DNA from 3 places in the Bilophila sp. T19-St14 genome. Region 1 is predicted to be linked to each of the others. Evidence: predicted binding sites of a transcription regulator. Region 1 holds the regulator's gene; each other region holds the start of a gene.
The links. The regulator sigma-54, encoded in region 1, starts transcription at its own class of promoters, with help from an activator protein. The targets are predictions, from matches to a motif close to CTGGCACGGNNNNTGCTT.
Positions count from the first base shown of each region.

Region 2: the regulator sigma-54 is predicted to act here: its motif matches at 3,470-3,487, upstream of speB (agmatinase).
Region 3: the regulator sigma-54 is predicted to act here: its motif matches at 3,477-3,494, upstream of hpsG ((2S)-3-sulfopropanediol dehydratase).

Region 1 is NZ_BAAGFT010000001.1:477,443-483,478, reverse strand. It holds gene kdsA (3-deoxy-8-phosphooctulonate synthase) at 1-290, shown strand, start outside; gene AC6I1V_RS02205 (KdsC family phosphatase) at 280-873, shown strand; gene lptC (LPS export ABC transporter periplasmic protein LptC) at 870-1,598, shown strand; gene AC6I1V_RS02195 (LptA/OstA family protein) at 1,638-2,213, shown strand; gene lptB (LPS export ABC transporter ATP-binding protein) at 2,213-2,935, shown strand; gene rpoN (RNA polymerase factor sigma-54) at 3,248-4,726, shown strand; gene hpf (ribosome hibernation-promoting factor, HPF/YfiA family) at 4,864-5,400, shown strand; gene rapZ (RNase adapter RapZ) at 5,532-6,036, shown strand, end outside.
Region 2 is NZ_BAAGFT010000002.1:441,879-447,914, reverse strand. It holds gene AC6I1V_RS16455 (phosphodiesterase) at 241-1,098, shown strand; gene AC6I1V_RS16450 (ABC transporter substrate-binding protein) at 1,403-2,461, opposite strand; gene speB (agmatinase) at 2,472-3,425, opposite strand; gene AC6I1V_RS16440 (sigma-54 interaction domain-containing protein) at 3,708-5,075, shown strand; gene AC6I1V_RS16435 (LysR family transcriptional regulator) at 5,426-6,036, opposite strand, start outside.
Region 3 is NZ_BAAGFT010000001.1:1,761,129-1,767,164, reverse strand. It holds gene hpsH ((2S)-3-sulfopropanediol dehydratase activating enzyme) at 1-771, opposite strand, end outside; gene hpsG ((2S)-3-sulfopropanediol dehydratase) at 879-3,371, opposite strand; gene adhE (acetaldehyde dehydrogenase AdhE) at 4,098-5,558, opposite strand; gene AC6I1V_RS07600 (EutN/CcmL family microcompartment protein) at 5,710-6,006, opposite strand.

The DNA of each region.
Region 1 (6,036 bases):
ATTTTCGTTCCATACCCATCATGCGTGCGCTGGGCGTCCCGGTAATCTTTGACGCGACACATTCCGTTCAGCTCCCCGGCGGGCAAGGCAGCTGCTCCGGTGGTGAACGGCATCACGTGCCCACACTGGCCCGTGCCGCTGCGGGGGCTGGGGCAGACGGTATTTTTATGGAATGCCACCCGGATCCCGACAAAGCCCTGTGCGACGGCCCCAACAGTTGGCCCGTGGCCAAGCTTCCGGCGCTCTTGAAGCAACTTTCAGCCATATGGAACATTCCTTATGACTTGTAATACCCTTTATTCCGATGGGACCGGAAGATCCGGCCAATCCCCCACTCCACGGCACGAATCGCTTGAAAGCCTCGCCAAACGCATCCGTCTTCTTGTCTTGGATGTGGACGGTGTCATGACGGACGGCGGCCTTTACTATGACGCTCACGGGCTGGCCATGAAGAGGTTCCATGTCCTTGACGGGATCGGCATCCGGCTGGCCAAAACAGCGGGGATTGAAGTCGCCGTCCTTTCCGGCATGGATGTGCCCTGCGTCGTGAGACGGCTTGAAGTCCTTGGCGTGACCGAGTATCACGGCGGATCCGACAACAAATGTACTATCCTTGACGGGATGCGTAAACGGATGTCCCTTGAGTGGCACGAAATCGCCTACCTTGGGGATGATTGGGTCGATCTTGCACCGATGTCTCGTGTGGGGCTGCCCGCCGCCGTTGCGAATGCCATGCCGGACGTCAAAAAACTGGCGAAATTCGTAACCCAAAAAGAAGGCGGATGCGGCGCCGTCCGGGAATTTGTCGATTTGTTGTTGACTTGCCAAGGGAAACGTGACGCTCTGCTTGAGCATTGGATGCGTCTGGAATGAAACGGTCACGAATCCTGCTTATTGCCGCTCTGGCGGCACTTCTCGCTGGAGGTTGGTATGTCGCGAAGCGTGGCGGGGAAACAACGCTGATCGGCAGGCTGCTTGATGTCGCCAACAAGGGCGGCATCAAGTCTCTTGACGGGGCGAAACTGCAAGACAACGCCACACAACCCGGCAACCCGCTTGAGGAAGTGGCTGGACTAGCCATTAAGGGGATCAACCTCTTCCAAGGAAATAAAGGATTGGAACTGTGGCGTCTCAAAGCGAGCTGGGCCCATATGTCCCAAAACGGCGATACGATCGATGTGGACAAGCCCGTCGTCCGTTATGCGCTCGGTGAAGGTTCCGCAAGCAACCCTGACGATGATGTTCTTGATGTGCAGGCCCAGTTTGGAAAAATCACCGACAACCAGCGATTCCTCACGCTTTGGGATGATGTCGTCATCACTCGTTATGATGAAGTCATCACCAGTTCGCGCATGAACTACGATGCCAATAAGCGCCTTATGACCTTTCCAGAAGGTGCTGTGTTTGAAAGTCCCACGGCATCCGGGACGGCCACCCTTCTTGCTTGGGATCTTGCTGCCAATGAAGTACATGGTTCGGAAGGCGTACTGGTCGTACTCAAGCCCCGCCCCGATGCCACAAACGTCAATGCCGTACCTTCTCCGCATGAAACGCAGGCCAATCCCCAGCAAGAATTACCTCAACCTGCAAAGAAATAAGCCGCTATAGCTTCAATGGGTTACGGCTAGGAAAACATTATGAAAAAAAAATTTTTAGGTATAACCACACTGAGTTTAAGCCTGCTCTGCTCTGCCCCGCTGTGGGCAGCGCCGGTGACGCCGCCAAAGCCCGCCAAAAATGTTGAAACACGGATCACCTCCGATCAGCTGACCTATATTGCTGAAAAACAGCTCGTCATCTTTGACAAAAACGTCCATGTAGTCCGACCGGATATTGAAATATGGGCCAGCAGGATCACGGTTTATTTGAAGCCGCCCAAAGGGGACGCACAGAAGAAAGAAAACGAAAAAGGCGGTATGCCTGCCGGAATGGCCGCCGGTGATGTAGATCGTATCGTCGCCGAACGGAATGTGCGCATGAAAAGCGAAAACCGCAACGGCACTTGCGCGAAAGCGACCTATACGATGGACGACGGCGTCCTTCTCATGGAAGGCGATCCCCGTCTGACCGACGGGGAAAATACGGTTACTGGGGAGACCATCAAATATTTTACGGAAGAAAACCGTAGTGAAGTCATGGGCGGCTCCAAGAAGCGCGTCGAAGCGGTCTTTTCCGGCTCTAAAAGCTCCAGCCCGATTCGGGGGAACCGCTGATGGCCCGACTGTCTGGAGTTGATTTACGTAAATGGTACGGCCAACGCGAGGTCGTGCGCGGCGTTTCCCCCGAAGTGAACCAAGGGGAAATTGTTGGTCTGCTCGGCCCGAATGGGGCGGGTAAAACTACTTCGTTCTATATGCTGACCGGGATCATCAAGCCGTCTTCAGGTCGGGTTCTCCTTGAAGATCAGGATATTGGCACTTGGCCGCTCCATGAGCGCGCACGTGTGGGCATTTCCTACCTCCCGCAGGAAAGTTCCGTCTTCAGAAAACTTACGGTGCGTCAAAACCTTCAGATTATTCTGGAGCATACGGGCCTTTCCCGCAAGGAGCAGAAAGAAAGGGCGGATATCTTGCTTGAAGATTTCGGCCTCACCCGGCTGGAAAAATCCCACGCTATGCACCTGTCCGGTGGGGAACGCCGACGCTTGGAAATCGCCCGTGCGCTTATTCGGGAACCGAAATTCGTCCTGCTCGACGAGCCGTTTGCCGGGATTGACCCCCTTGCGGTGGGCGATATTCAAGGTTTGGTACGCGCCTTGCGCGATCGCGGGATCGGAGTTCTCATCTCTGACCACAACGTCCGTGAAACTCTGACGATTTGCGACCGGGCCTATCTCATGGTGCAAGGGCAGGTCGTTCTTTCCGGGACACCGGAAACCATTGTCAATAATGAACAGGCTCGGAGCGTCTATCTTGGAGAAGGGTTCTCGCTCTGAGGCTCCGTAGCTCGCCATTCTTTGTAATGATAAAAAAAGATCGTGTACTCCGGTACCGATCTTTTTTTCTGGGGAAAATACAATAACCAGTTTTTTTCTCATTTCTTTTTTATCAAATAACCACCTACAAGAAAAGAACAGAAGAAAAAAGCATCCCTGTTCTTGCAACATCCCTGAGCATGTGGCATAATCCCTGCATGTGAGGCATAAAGATGCTCGGTTGCTCTTGGCCTGACGGGTACCGTCGGTTCCCCTCCTCTTTTAAGGTGTTCCTGCGGGTTGGACAGACTCTTATGACAACGGGATATTTGCATGGCATTGGAACTCAGACAGCAGCTTAAGCTTTCACAACAGCTGGTGATGACACCACAATTGCAGCAGGCTATCCGCCTATTGCAGCTATCCCGCTTGGAGCTTGTGGAAACGGTTCAGCGGGAGTTGCTGGAAAACCCGTTTCTCGAAGAAATACAGGATGAGCCCTCCAACGAGCCCCCCGCAGAAGTCCGCCCCGAATCCCCACGCGATGAGCCTACATACGATCGGGAAGTGGCCCGCTCCGAAGACTGGGAAGACTATCTCGGAGAATTCGCAAGTACCCCGCAGCAAGTCCAGCCCAGAGACTATGAGCTCCCCGAAGAAATGAGTTCTCTGGAAGCCAGATATGCCTCCAGTCCCACGCTTGAAAGCCACCTTATGTGGCAGCTCCGCCTTTCCTCCCTTACTGACGATCAGAAAGAACTCGGTGAAATCATTATCGGAAATCTTTCTTCTTCCGGCTACCTTCAAGCATCCCTTGAAGAAATGGCGGAGATGGCACGGGCGGATTTTGCTGGCGAGGCTTCAACCGACGAAACGAAAGACAAGGCATGGCCTACAGTCGAAGAGGTGGAAACGGTTCTTAAGGCCATCCAGTTATTTGATCCGGTGGGTGTCGCCGCCCGAACGCCTCAAGAATGCCTCCTCATCCAGATAAAGGCTTTAGGATATGATAGGGATCAGGTCCTTGTCGATCTCGTGCGCGATCACCTTGAGGATCTGGAGGCCCACAGATACAAGCCCCTGCTCCGCAAGTTCCGGCTGGATATGGATGAACTCAAGGAATATCTGGATATCATCCAGTCCCTTGATCCCATGCCCGGAGCGAGTTTTGGTGAAGGCGTGTCCACTTATGTCAGCCCTGATGTCTTTGTATACAAGGTGGACGGGGAATTCCTCATTGTCCTCAATGAGGACGGACTGCCGAATCTGCACTTGAGCCCCGTGTATGATAATGCATCGGAAAACGCGTCCAGCAAGGAAAAAGAATACTTCAACGAAAAAATCCGTTCCGCGGCGTGGCTTATCAAAAGCCTGCACCAACGGCAGCGGACATTGTACAAAGTTGTCGAAAGTATTGTAAAACATCAGCGCGGCTTTTTTGAGGAAGGGATCAGCAAGTTCAAGCCGCTTATCCTGAAAGACATCGCCGACGATATCAACATGCACGAATCCACGGTCAGCCGCATCACGACCAATAAGTATGTGGCAACCCCCTTTGGCGTGTACGAACTCAAGTTCTTCTTCAACAGCGCGCTGGAATTGGATGACGGAAGCCAAGTGGGTTCGGAGAGCGTCAAGGCGCTCATCAAAAAGTGCATCAGTGAAGAAGATCCTAAAAATCCCCTCTCGGATGAACGCATCGGTGAAATTCTCAAGGAACACTTAAAGGTGAATATAGCCCGGAGAACGGTAGCCAAGTACCGGATGGCAATGGATATTCCGTCATCATCCAGAAGGAAGGCCCATTTTTAGCCGTTCGAGGCCGCTTGAGAGGCCTTGACAGGACCTCAAAAAGGTTGTTGTAAAGGAATCATGCCTGACAAAGCAATGTCCGTTGCGGATATCTTGGTATTCGTTGTGCGGACTGGTTAGCAGCCAAAGGAGGCTTCATGCACATTTCCTTTACTTTCAAGAATTTCGAGCCGTCTGAACATTTGCGTAAGTATGCCCGTCGCCGTATGGAGAAGTTGGGAAGGTTCTTCGGCAAGAACCCCGCTCTTGATGCGCAGGTAAATATGGCGGTCGACAAGTTCCGCCAGCGCGTTGAAGTTCAGCTTACCGGTGACGGCATCAATATTGCCGCCAGCGAAGCCTCGGAAGATATGTACGCCTCCATCGACCTCGTTCTTGATAAGCTGGAAGCTCAGGTCAAGAAGTTTGTTTCCCGGAACAAGGAAATCCATCGGAAGGGGCGCGCCAATGATATTGACGTGTATACGTTTGAAGTAACGGAAGAGGATGGTGAACGCACGATTACGGGGCGCGACCATTTTTCTCCCAAGCCCATGAGTCCCGACGAAGCGGCCATGCAGCTTGATGCAAATGACTTTGAATTCCTCACTTTCCTAAATTCGGAAAATGATCGCATCAATGTCATCTATCGGCGTAAGAACGGTAACCTTGGATTGATAGATCCTATTTTCTAGGGCTTGTGCCGATACGATAAAGTAATTTCAACAAGCCCGCCCGGAGAGTATCACCGGGCGGGCTTCCTGTTACTACGGAAGCACTCATGACGGATCAGCCTCTCCTTCCTAACCATGTCGCGACAAAGTCGATGAACCCTACTCCCGAAGGCCCCAAAGCGAATGCTGATAAGCCGATCTTTATCATCACCGGGCTCTCCGGTGCGGGCAAAAGTACTGTACTTCATGTCTTTGAGGACATGCGCCTGTTCACGGCGGACGGGGTGCCGCCAGAGCTCATGCCGGAGATGGTGCGCCTTCTACAGAGTTCCTCAGTTGAGCCTTCTCATGGCATAGCTCTTGGTTTCGATCAGCGGCGCAGCGAGTTTATGGCTGAACTCGATCAGGCGCTGCATCGGCTGTCCGGTATGGGGTTCCGCACGAAGATCCTTTATCTGGAAGCAGATCCAGCCGTTATTATGCGGCGCTACGCCACAACTCGCCGTCCCCATCCGCTTGAACGGGAAGGCGTCGGCTTGGAACAGGCCGTGCGCGAAGAAATGGAACGCCTTGCTTCCGTTCGGGAAATCGCCGATAATGTCATCGATACCTCTTCCTTTTCCATCCACGACTTGCGGCGGAGCATTCAACGCAAAT
Region 2 (6,036 bases), on a different contig from region 1:
CTTCCTTTCCTCCCTGCCAGGCGGGCCACGGGATGGGGCGCGTAATGGGCATCCGTTCCCGCTGCGGGCCTCGGCTTGAAAGGCCGGAGGCGTGGGGCATTGCGCGCGGAGTAGGTCGGAGGAGGAAAGCCCCCAAACCTCTCCCGGCGGGGCGCATTGCGTGCGGAGTGGATCGCCGGAAACGGAGCCTATCCGATTCGGCGAGGTTCATGGTTTTTTAGATGATGCGCGGAGGCCGTTGTGTTTCCGCACAACCGATTGAAGGTAAGCGAAATGCGTATCCTGCATCTTTCCGATTTTCATTTGCGCGGCGACGGCGGCCTTTCGTTCCGGGTGGTGGACACCCTCGAATGCCTGCGGGTTGCCGCGGATCATCTCAAGACGCTTGTTCAAAAGCCCGATGCCCTGGTCATCACGGGCGACTTGGCCGACAGCGGGGACGCGCACGCCTACAGCCTGCTGCATGAGGCGCTTGCGCCGCTTTCCCTGCCGGTGTACGCCGTGCCCGGCAACCATGATCGCCGCGACAGGATGCGCGAACTGCTGGGGGGCTGGTGCCCCGCCGACGCTTCCGTGGCTCCATACCTGTGCTATACCGTGGAAGATGGCCCGGTGCGTCTGGTCATGCTGGACACCATGCAGCCGGGTTCACATTCCGGGCACTGCCCTGAGGCCGTGGCGGACTGGCTGGAGCGGACGCTTGCGGCCCGCCCCGGCGTCCCGACCCTGCTGTTCATGCACCACCCCCCGTTCGTGACCGGCATGGGCGCGATGGATGAGCCTTTTGAAAATGTGGGCCGCCTCGCCGACATCCTGAGCCGTTCGCCGTGGGTGCGCCTGAGCTGCGGGCATATGCACCGCCCCATCGTGACCCAGTGGGCGGGCCGCATCGCCCTGACCGCCCCCGCCGTGTCCATGCAGATCGATCTCGACCTTTCCCCTGAGGGCGGGGACACCTTCCGCATGGAAACCCCCGGCTACCTGCTGCACCATTGGGACGGCACTGTCCTGAACAGCCATATTTGCCAGATTCCGTGTTCGCCCACGTTCTCTGGCCCCCACCCCTTTGTCGGCTCCGTGAACCCCGTTGAAGGATAGCAACTCGGGACGGCATTCCCCCAAAAAAGGTTCCCCACCGGACTGACGGCGGGGAACCTTTTGTTTTTGGCCCTGTCACGGGATGCGGCTGTTCCTTTGCCGCATATCGTGAAAACGCACACTGCAATATCGTGAAAATACAGCTTTCCTCTCTCTCTCTCTCTCTCTCTCTCTCTCTCTCTCTCTCTCTCTCAGCCAATCCGGTTGGCGGGCTTCATGGCCGGGCCTTTTATCGGTCATTCCTTTGGGGCTTCAGGAAGGCATCAGCCGTTTCCTGCGGCGCAGCCTTGCTGTTCAGGGGCCGTTACTTGACGAGCTTCAGGAACTTGTCGGTGACGTAGGAGGCGTTTTCGACCTTCTTGAGTTCATCGGGGGTGATGCTGCCGATGGAGGCGAAGAACCGGGCGGTGTCGGCCTGCCACTGCTGGGCGGTGCTCATGCCCTTGGAGGCGTCGAAGAGGGCGAGCTGTCCCTTGATGTCCCATACGGGATGGGATTCCAGATCCAGCCGGGCGAGTTCCTTGGAATAGGTCTTCCCGGCCCAGTCGAAGAAGAAACGCTGGTATTCGGGGATCAGGTCGTCGATGCTGGACGTCCGCAGGTGTTCGACGCCGCGCAGGTAGACGGAGAGGAACTTTGCGGTGGTTTCAGGATGGGCGTCGGCGTACTTGGTATCGGCCACGAGGACGAGGGGGGTTCCCTTGCCGCACAGGGCGGCGTTTCCGGCGACCTTCCAGCCCTTGTCGGTTCCGGCGTACATATGCGGCGCCCACAGGGCCACGAAGTCGCCGATGCCGTTTTCAAAGGCGGCGAGGGCCTGCGGCTGATCCATGTTCTTGATGGTCACTTCGGAGGCCTTTACGCCGACGGCGTCGAGCCACGCGGTAAGTGCGAAATGGGCTGAGGAAACCGTGGTGCAGAGGATGGTCTTGCCGCGCACGTCCTCAGGGCGTCCGAACACGCCGGGATGCTTGGGGTTGAGGCCCTGAGTCTTGAAGACGGGGTTGTCGGGGCGGGCGAGCACGGCGACACAGGAGGATTCGTCGGTGCCGACGCCGATGACGCTGGTGCCGTAGCGCAGGTTCCCCATCATGGCCGGAACCCCGCCGAGACAGGAATACTGCCATTCGCCCGCGGGGAGTGCGTTGAGGATGGCCATGCCCGAATCGAAGAACAGGATGTCGATGTCAAGCCCGGCCTCTTTATCCCATCCTTTTTCCTTGGCGTACCATATGGCGAAGGTTTCATAGGAATCCATCCACGCCGTGCGGATCTTGGTGAGCGGGGCGGCGGAAACGGCGTTGCACAGGGAGAAGGCCAGCACGACGGCGGCAAGGCCGGAGAAGAACTTGTTCAGGCGCATGATGAACTCCTTATGCGGGGTTGTGCTTCTTGTTGGCGGCGAGGCAGGCCAGAAACGCATGGATGATCCCGGCTGCGGCGAACGAGGTGATGCCCGCGGAATCGGTATCCGGGAGGACTTCCACCAGATCCATCCCGACAAGGCGTTGTCCGGGGCACACGCCGAGGATCAGCCTGAGGGCCTCATGGGTGGTGAAGCCGCCGATTTCCGGCGTCCCGGTCCCCGGCGCATAGGCGGCGTCGAGGAAGTCGATGTCAAAGGTGACGAAGACCGGGGTTCCGGGACTGATCCGGCCGCGCATGATGCGGATCGCCTCGTCCATGCCGATGTCGTGCAGTTCCCACCCGCTGATGACGCGCATCCCCTTGCCCTTGGCGTAGTCGAGGCTGGAACGGGAATAGAGGGGGCCTCGGATGCCCGCCTGCGTGCTTTGTTCGGGGAGGATCAGCCCTTCCTCGATGGCCCAGTGGAAGGTCGTGCCGTGGTTGTAGGGTTTGCCGAAAAAGTCGTCGCCGGTGTCGGAATGGGCGTCGAAGTGGAGCAGGGCCACGGGGCCGTAACGCTTTGCCACGGCGCGCAGTTCGGGCAGGGTGATGGAGTGGTCGCCGCCCATGATCACCGGGACGGCCCCGGCGCCGAGCACGCCCGCAACGGCGGCTTCGATGCGCTCGAAGGACTCGTCGAGATAGCCGGGGATGATGTCCACGTCGCCCGCATCGACGCCTTGGCAGTGCTCGAAAATGTCCACGTCAAGAACGCTGTGGTAAGACTTCAGGATGCTGGAGGCGTCCCGGATGGCCGCCGGACCGAACCGGCATCCCGGCCTATAGGAGGTCGCCGTGTCGAATGGCACGCCGAGCACGGCGAAATCGTTGCCGGAGCAGTCGGCGGAATGCGGCAGGCGTTGGAAGGTGCGGACCCCGCAGAAACGGGGGGAAGCCAGTGAATTGACGGGGACGCCCATGTCATGCTCCTTGTTTTTGTTGGAAGGTGGTTTTGCTCCATAAAAAGCAAGGTACATGCCATTATGTAATATGTTGAAACAAAAGGATGTTGTGTTTTGGAAAAAGAAGGCTGGCTATTCAGTTGTGAATACCTTGTGGCCCCGCAAGGGCGGGGGGAGGGGTATAGGTTTATCTATCATATAGGAATATAACAGAAAAAAAGAAAAAAGATCCTGCGGCGGCCTTGTTATTCAAACATGAATAGCCTATTCAGTATTGAATATATCCGCAGGAGGCCCGCCATGCCGCCGTTCGATGCCGCGTTACCGAGCACGGAAGATCTGTTTTCCGTCATTGAGGCCATCCACGACAACGTCGCCATTGTTGACCACAACGGCGTCATGCGCTGGGTGAGCAGTTGTTTTGAGCGCAATTACGGGATCAGCCGCGACCGGGTCATCGGCAGGACGACCTACGAACTGGAGGCGGAAAAAGTGTTTTCGCCATCCGTGGCGGCCCTCGTCCTCAAAACCCGCCGGGTGGTCACGCTGACCGAAGCCACACGTTCGGGGCAATACAATATCGTTACCGGCGTCCCCATTTATGATGATGCCGGGGATGTCTCGTTTGTGGTGAGCTACAGCGTGGACATGCGCTATTCACGCAGGCTGCATGAGGAATACCAAAAAATCAGCGCGTTGGTGTCCCCGGATGCGCCCCAATCCGTGGAGGGCCCGCCCTTCAGCGGGATTATGCGGGCCATTGCCGCGACCATCGAAAAGCTGGCCAAAGTGAACACGACCGTGCTCATTACGGGGGAATCCGGGGTCGGGAAGAACGTGGTCGCCCGTCTGGTGCACCGCCTGAGCGACCGCACGGACGGGCCGCTGGTCGAAATCAATTGCGCGGGCATCCCCGCCCCGCTGTTGGAATCGGAGCTGTTCGGCTACGAGGCCGGGGCGTTCACCGGGGCCAGCCAAAAGGGGAAGGAAGGGCGGATTGCGCTGGCGGACAAGGGCACGCTGTTCCTTGACGAGATCGGGGAACTCCCGTTGCGCCTCCAATCCAAGCTATTGCAGGTGATTCAGGAAAAGCAGATCGTCAAGCTCGGCGGGGTAAAGCCCGTTTCCATTGATTTCCGGCTGGTGGCGGCGACGAATCAGGATCTGGAGGCGCTGGTGGAGAAGAAGCGTTTCCGCAGCGACCTGTTTTTCCGGCTCAACGTCCTGCCGCTGCGGATTCCGCCCCTGCGGGAACGGCGCGAGGAGATCATGCCGCTGTGCCTGAGCATTTTGGAGGAGATGAACGCCAAGTACGGGACTGAAAAGGTTTTTTCCGAGGAAGTGAAGCGGCATCTCGCCGCCTACTCGTGGCCGGGGAATATCCGGGAGCTGCGCAACGTCATTGAACGGCTCGTGATAGTTTCTTCTGGGGGCGTCATCAAGGCGGCGGAACTGCCGGAACATATGTCCCGGCATCAGGGGAACCCGGAAAGCCCGATGGGCGGGAGCCTGCCCGATGCGTTGGAGGCGCTTGAGCGGCGCATGGTTCTGGAAGCGTATAAGGCCTGTGGGACGACGACCGGGGTTGCGAGGGCGCTGGGGATCAGCCAGCCCACGGCCGCCCGGAAGATTGCGAAGTACAAAAACGAGGCGCCCGGAGAGGGATAGGCTGGGGCGTGTTCACACTACGCTGAAATTTTCCCATAGTTGAAGAGGGTTGGAAAAATGCAGCATCGTTTAAAAATGATGATAACCATCTGTAAAAATATGTTTATTTTCTGTTTGCGTGGACAGGTCTAGGGGAGATTGTTTTCGCCTGCCGCGCAATGCCTGACGGGGGAACGCGGAAAACATTTTCGGCAAGGGCGATGGATGGCGGGATGGCGAGGGGAAGCGGGGCCCGCAATGGGGCCTTCCTTACAGAGGGATGCCGTTCCGCATCCGCCAATGCTGCAATTCTCAACAATATATTTGCTTTTTTGAAGAAATTGTCGTTTTAACCGAGAAAGGCCGGCATGTTATGCCTGCCTTTTGCCGTTAAAAACGGCGCCTATCATGTTCACGCATTCTTGTGATGCAGGTGTCAAATCGCTAAGGCTGTTTGCAAATATTCCAATATCAAAAGTAATCTCCGGCGTAACGGGGTACTTCTGATGCCCCGGTGCCAACGTGTCCATCGTGTACTCTGATAGGATTCCAACTCCGATGCCGTCCAGCACCATATTGATGGCGGTTTCCGCCATTTGCACCTGAAGAAACTGTCCGGCAGGGGGTGGCTGCCGGACATAATCCAAAATCGTTTCATAGGCGGATTTGTTTATGATCATCAGGTCGGGCGGGGTAGCCAAATTCACTTCTGAAACACCGGGATACTCCTTTGGCAGCATGGCCGCCATACGGTCACGGCGCAGCACGATGGAATCGAATTTCCCAAAGGGAGAGCAGGACACCGCAAAATCAACGGAATGCTCCTCCACCATGCGGAAAATATCATTGGGGCTGCCTTCCTTGATTTCAACCGTCACGCCCGGAAATGCCGCCCGATACGCTTTCAGGGCTTTTGAAAGGATGGTTGAAACAAGGGAGGTCAGGGAGGCGATCCGCAGGCGGCCCTCCACAAAATGGTTTT
Region 3 (6,036 bases), 1.3 Mb from region 1:
CTCATAGCCCTTGAGGAATTCGCCAAGGGCGTGGGCAAATTCGTCATTATCGTTGAAACCGGGAATGACGGGCGTACGTACTTGGACATGCAGGTTGGGGAACTCGGTGATCAGCTTCTTGAGGTTGCTGAGGATGAGCTCGTTGCCGACGCCGGTGCCTTCACGGTGCTTTTCGCTGTCCATCTGCTTGACGTCGAACAGGACATAGTTGAGGTACTGGGCGGCTTCCTTGAGGGTTTCCCACGGAACGCAGCCACAGGTTTCGACGGCGGTTTTGATGCGGCGATGGCGGGCCTCCCGGAGCAGCGGGAGAGCGATGTCGGCGTGCATGAGGGGCTCACCGCCGGAAAGGGTCATACCGCCGCCGGAGCGGGCATAGAACAGGGCGTCCTTTTCCACTTCCTTGAGGATCTGATCGACGGTTTTGTTTTCGCCGTAGATGATCATCCCCTGAGCGGGACAGGCGTGGGCGCAGTCGAGCGTCTTACAGGCGTCGCATTTGCTGCGGTCGAGCGTCAGCGTGCCGTCTTCGTTGACGGTGATGGCGTCGTGCTGGCAGGCCTTGATGCAGCGATGGCATCCGATGCAGCGGCCCTTGTTATAGGCGACCTGCGGGTGCGAGGCTTGGGATTCGGGGTTACTGCACCATTTGCACGACAGGGGGCAGCCCTTCAGGAAGACGATGGTCCGGATGCCGGGACCGTCGTGAACGGAATATTTCTGGATATTGAAGACGGTTCCGGTCGCCTTTCTATCTTCAAAGGAACCCATGGACTACCTCTTTTTTTCTGAGCGTTAAAGTTGGAAATGGCGGGCCAGATAACTCCGGCCCGCCATTTATTTAATCATTCATCCTGCGTACCGCAAGCGGCCCAAACTTACATCTGGTCGTGGCCGGTACGGGCGATGAGGTCGTTCTGCAGGTCGGGGGTCAGGTCGACGAAGTAGGCGCTGTACCCGGCGATGCGGACGATGAGGTTGCGATACTTCTGAGGATCCTTCTGAGCCTTCTTCAGCGTATCGGCGTTGATGACGTTGAACTGGATGTGCCACAGCTTCAGGTCGCACCACGTACGGATGAACTGCACCAGCTTTTCGGTACCGGCATCGCCTTCAACGCACTTGGGGGTGAACTTCACGTTGATCAGACGGGCAGCACGGGCGCGCATGCCGTAGTTCTTCGTGTTGTGGTTGGAGAGCAGGATGGCGGTGGGGCCATTGTGGTCGGCGCCGTGGGACGGGGAAGAACCGTCAGACAGCGGGAACCACGCCACGCGGCCGTTCGGGGTAGCGGAAACAACCTTGCCGAAGGGCACGTGAGAGGTGAAGGGCACGTAACGGGCGTCGTTGTTGATGCCCATTTCCTTGCCATACTTGGCGGCGAAGGCAACAGCCATGCGGTCGAGTTCACGGCCGATTTCGTCGGCGTATTCGTCGTCGTTGCCGTAGCAGGGAGCCGTGCGGAGAAGCTGCTGGATGTCTTCGTAGCCTTCAAAGTTGGCTTCGAGGGCGTCGATGAGCTGATCCATGGTGAGCTTCTTGTCTTCAAATACGAGCTTCTTGATGGCGGCCAAGGAGTCGATGACGGTGCCGAGGCCCATGAATTCAAAGTAGCCGAAGTTCAGGCCTTCGGGGATCTGGGGCTGATGCAGGTCGATGCAGTGCTTGCGGCAGAGGGCGTGCAGCACGGAACCCATGGGCTGGGCGAAGTGCTTGGCGCGGGTCTGGATAACAATGTACTGCTGGATGAACGTCGTGCGGAGCAGGAGCATATGCTGCTGCACGTAGGCGTTCCAGAATTCATCCCAAGTCTTGAACTTACGGGCGTCGCCGGTCGGGATGCCGAGCTGCACGTCGCCGTACTTCTTCATCTTGCCGTCATACAGGGTCATTTCAACGGCGGAAGCGAAGTTGGTGTAGGCGCCGCCGGAGGTGTAGGTGTCGCGGTTGGGCATACGGATTTCGATGCAGCCGGACACGGCGTAGTCAAGGGCTTCCTCAAAGGTAGCGCCCTTGGAGACGTACAGCGGGATGCATTCTTCGTCGTTGCACAGCTTGGGGAAGCCGGAGCCGAACTTGATGGTTTCGGCGACGTCCCACAGGTAGCGTTCAGGGGCGCGGCTGTGGATACGGGCGGCGAGGTCGGGGTAGTGCAGCGGGAATTCGCGCTTGGACTTCAGGAACAGATAGGTCAGATCGTTGGTCGCGTCGCGGCCGTCCGGGGTCTGGCCGCCAATGGTGACGGCTTCCCAGTGAGCGTAGCCTTCGTTGAAGGCGCCGCCGGCGGGGGAGATGTACATGTCGATGAACTCGGCCATGCCGACCCACATGCATTCCAAGTATTCCAGAGTCTTTTCATCGGTCAGGGTGCCGGCTTCCATGTCCTTCTTGTAGAAGGGATAGAAGTACTGGTCCATACGGCCGTTGGAAATGGTGGTGCCGGTCTTCTGTTCCAGACGAGAGAACATCTGGGTGAAGTACTGGGACTGAACGGCTTCGTAGAAGTCGCGGGCCGGGTTGGCGGGCACGTGTTCGGCGTTTTCAGCCATGCGGATGAGTTCGGCCTTACGAACCGGATCAGCGCAAGCTTCGGCGGCCTTGCGGGCAGCTTCGGCATGGCGCTTCGCCCACAGGATGATGGCGTCGCACACGAGGATGGTGGCTTCGATGAAGGGGCGCTTGTCCACCTGATCCACGGGGGAAGCGGGATCAAGAGCGGCCAGCTTTTCTTCCATTTCCTGCTTCAGGCCATTGAAGCCGCGCTTCAGCACCACTTCGTAGTCATGCACCCACTGGATGGAGGAACGGAACGAAGAGGTTTCGTTGACGATGAAGCGGGAGATGAGGCCGTCGGGATCGTCGTAGGTCAGCTTGTGAACTTCGGGGGGAAGAGCCTTGTTCAGGGCTTCATGATAGGTGCGGCCCTTCCAGAAGGGAGCGATCTGCTCAACCACGATCTTGGCGTCTTCGGGGCTGATGGAAGCCGGAGACTGCGGACGAGTGGGGAGGTCGCGCACGGCGATGTCGAGGAAGTCGCCGTCGAGTTCGGGATACAGGATACCGTAACGGCCGTCATGACCGCCGCAACGGCCGAGGAGGAGCTGATCGTCCTGCACCATGACGGTGATGTTCTTGGCAACGTTCATCAGAGCCTTGGCCCAGCGGAGAACCAGAGGCTGGCCCACGGTTTCAGACATGGACTGGGTGAAGTACAGGGCGCGTTCCACGTCGATAGCGGGCTTCTGGCCGTCGAAACGTTCCAGCAGCTTGAACACGCGCTTGTGGGATTCGCGATAGATATCTTCTTTACCGGCGATCTTGTCTTCGAGACGTTGCTCATGAGGCGATTTGATTTCAGCTACCTGAGTCATGTCACTTCTCCGTGTAGGAATTAAGGTTGTGTTATGATGTGTGGAGCTTTCCGGCGAACCGCTCGGAAGTTCTCGTTCCCTTCTTCACTTGTCTTGCTTAGAATAAAGCAAGGGCCGTGCCAGAAAGGTTAGAAAAAATGTTTTCCTGTTATTTTACATGATTGCGGAAGAGAGGATTTTGGAGCCTTTTTGTGTGAATGGGAGTAGTCGCAATTTTGCATCACTTATTAGGAATAAACCGCAAATAGCAGACATCTTATGTTGCATTTTTGCGACAGAGAGGGGTTTTCCTGCAACCTTTGCCCGTTTTCGGGCAGTGAACAGAAACAATTCCTGACAACAGTTTTTATCTAATTGATATTATATGATAAAAAACTCCCTTTGAAAGAGGAGGGGGAGGTTGGGATAGAAAAGATGATGCAAAAATGCGACACGGGAAAAGTTTGTTTTGTGAAAAAAAGAGTTTTAAAAAGCCTTCCCACAAGCTGGAACTATCGGAAAAGACAACCGATCCGAGCTGGGCCGCATCATTTCCCAAAGGCAATCTGTGCCGAGGAAGGGCATAAACAGGAGCCTTATAAGCGCAAAACCCTTTAAAACTAGACAAGTGGGCATGGAAAAAGGAAGAAAGGCTTTCTCCTCAAAGGCTCCCGCTGCCGTACATCCCCATAATAAGAAAGGGGGGAGAGGCCCAGCCCCTCCCCCCACAAAAGGCATACGCTACAATCAGACGATGCGGAAGTTGTCCACAACGCAGCAGCGGCGCAGACGCACGAACGAGCGGGCGCAGGTCACACCTTCACCGGTGGGGGTGGAGATGGTCATGGTCGTCCAGCCTTCGCCACCAGCGCCGAGGGCGGCGAGGTGCGGGCCGTTCTTGACGAACAGGCTGGTATTCATGGCACGGGCCATCTTGTCCATGTTGTCGATGTTGCGGGAGTGCATGCCGGCGGTGTGGGACAGGCCGCGTTCGAGGATGAGGGCCCATTCAATGGCCTCATCCACGTTGGCGGCGCGCAGCACCGGCACAACGGGCATCAGCTGTTCCACGCGGGCGAACACATGGTTGATGTCGCGCTTCACGTCCACGATGAGCAGACGGCAGCTGTCGGGCACGTCAATGCCGGCGGCCTTGGCGATGACGGCGGCGTCACGGCCGACCCATTTCGGGTTCGGGTTCGGAGCCTTGCCGCCTTCAACCTGGGGATAGTTGCGCAGAACCACGCGGGCCACGGCGTCAGCCTGTTCGAGGCTGATTTCCACGGCGCCGATGGCCTTCATTTCGGCCTTCAGCTGATCGGCGATGGAATCCACGGCGATGATTTCTTTTTCGTCGGCGCAGATGATGTTGTTGTCGAAGGAAGCGCCGTCATAGATGCTGCGGGCAGCGCGGGCGATGTTGGCGGTTTCGTCGACGACGACCGGCGGGTTGCCGGCGCCGGCGGCGATGAGGCGCATGGTGGCGACCTTGCGGGCCTGGGCCACAACAGCTTCACCGCCGGTCACCACGAGCAGCTTGATGCGGGGATGCGAGAAGAGCTCCTGAGCCACTTCGATGGTGGGCTCCTTCACAGCGACAAGCAGGTTGGCGATGCCGGTAGCTTCGATGATGGCCTTGTTCAGAACCTGAATGGCCGTCTGGGAAGCGCGCTTGGCGTTGGGGTGGGGAGCGAAGACTATGGCGTTGCCGCCAGCGATCATGCTGATGGCGTTGTTGATCACCGTGGCGGTCGGGTTGGTGGAGGGCGTCACGGAAGCGATCACGCCCCAAGGAGCGTTTTCGATGAGGGTCAGGCCCATGTCGCCGGAAATGGCCATGGGGGAGAGGCATTCGGTGCCGGGAGTACGCTCGCAAACGAGGATATTCTTGGCAATCTTGTCGCTCACGCGGCCCATGCCGGTTTCGTTGTGGGCGATTTCAGCGAACGACTTGGCGTTTTCAAGGCCGGCCTTGCGGATGGCGGCGATGATTTTGTCACGCATGGCGACGGTGCTGATCTTCTTCTGAGCGACTTCGGCGGCCTGCACGGCGTCTTCGAGGCGGTCGAAGAGGCCGAAGTCGCCGCAGTCGCAGCCGCAACCGCCGGCGGCGACAACGGTCGTAGCAGCCGCAGTGGGCTGATCGGACATCATCTTTTTCAGAACTTCAACGACAATGCGTTCCACATCTTGTTGGCGCACGTCCATATCTATACTCCTATGCTGGAAGCCGGACCCCGCGGGCCTTTGAGAACTGCCGGGCGGGGGGCCTGTTTTTTCTGTTTGTCACCCTCGTCAGAAAACGAGGCAGAGCGGAAAACCGCGGCTTTCCGTAGGGGCGGTGAGCCGCCCACAGGGGCTATTCCCCCTGATTTTTGCGATAAATAGCTGCCTTACCTGCATTTACATGGTCGACGATGCCGACAATGACCAGATCCAGAGGCGCATCTTTGTCGATGGCAAAACGTGCGGAACTGCCGCGGGACACGATAACCCATTCGCCCTCGCCCGCGCCGATGGGATCGGCGGCGACTTGGGAGCGGCCGATGGATTCACCCTTCTCATTGAGCAGATCAACGAGGAGCAGCGAGTTGTACGGCAAACCGGGGCACCGGACCGTGGAAACGACCTGACCAATGACTTTTGCAAGTTCCATGTATGTCTCCGTTCCCGGAAGACGGCCTTC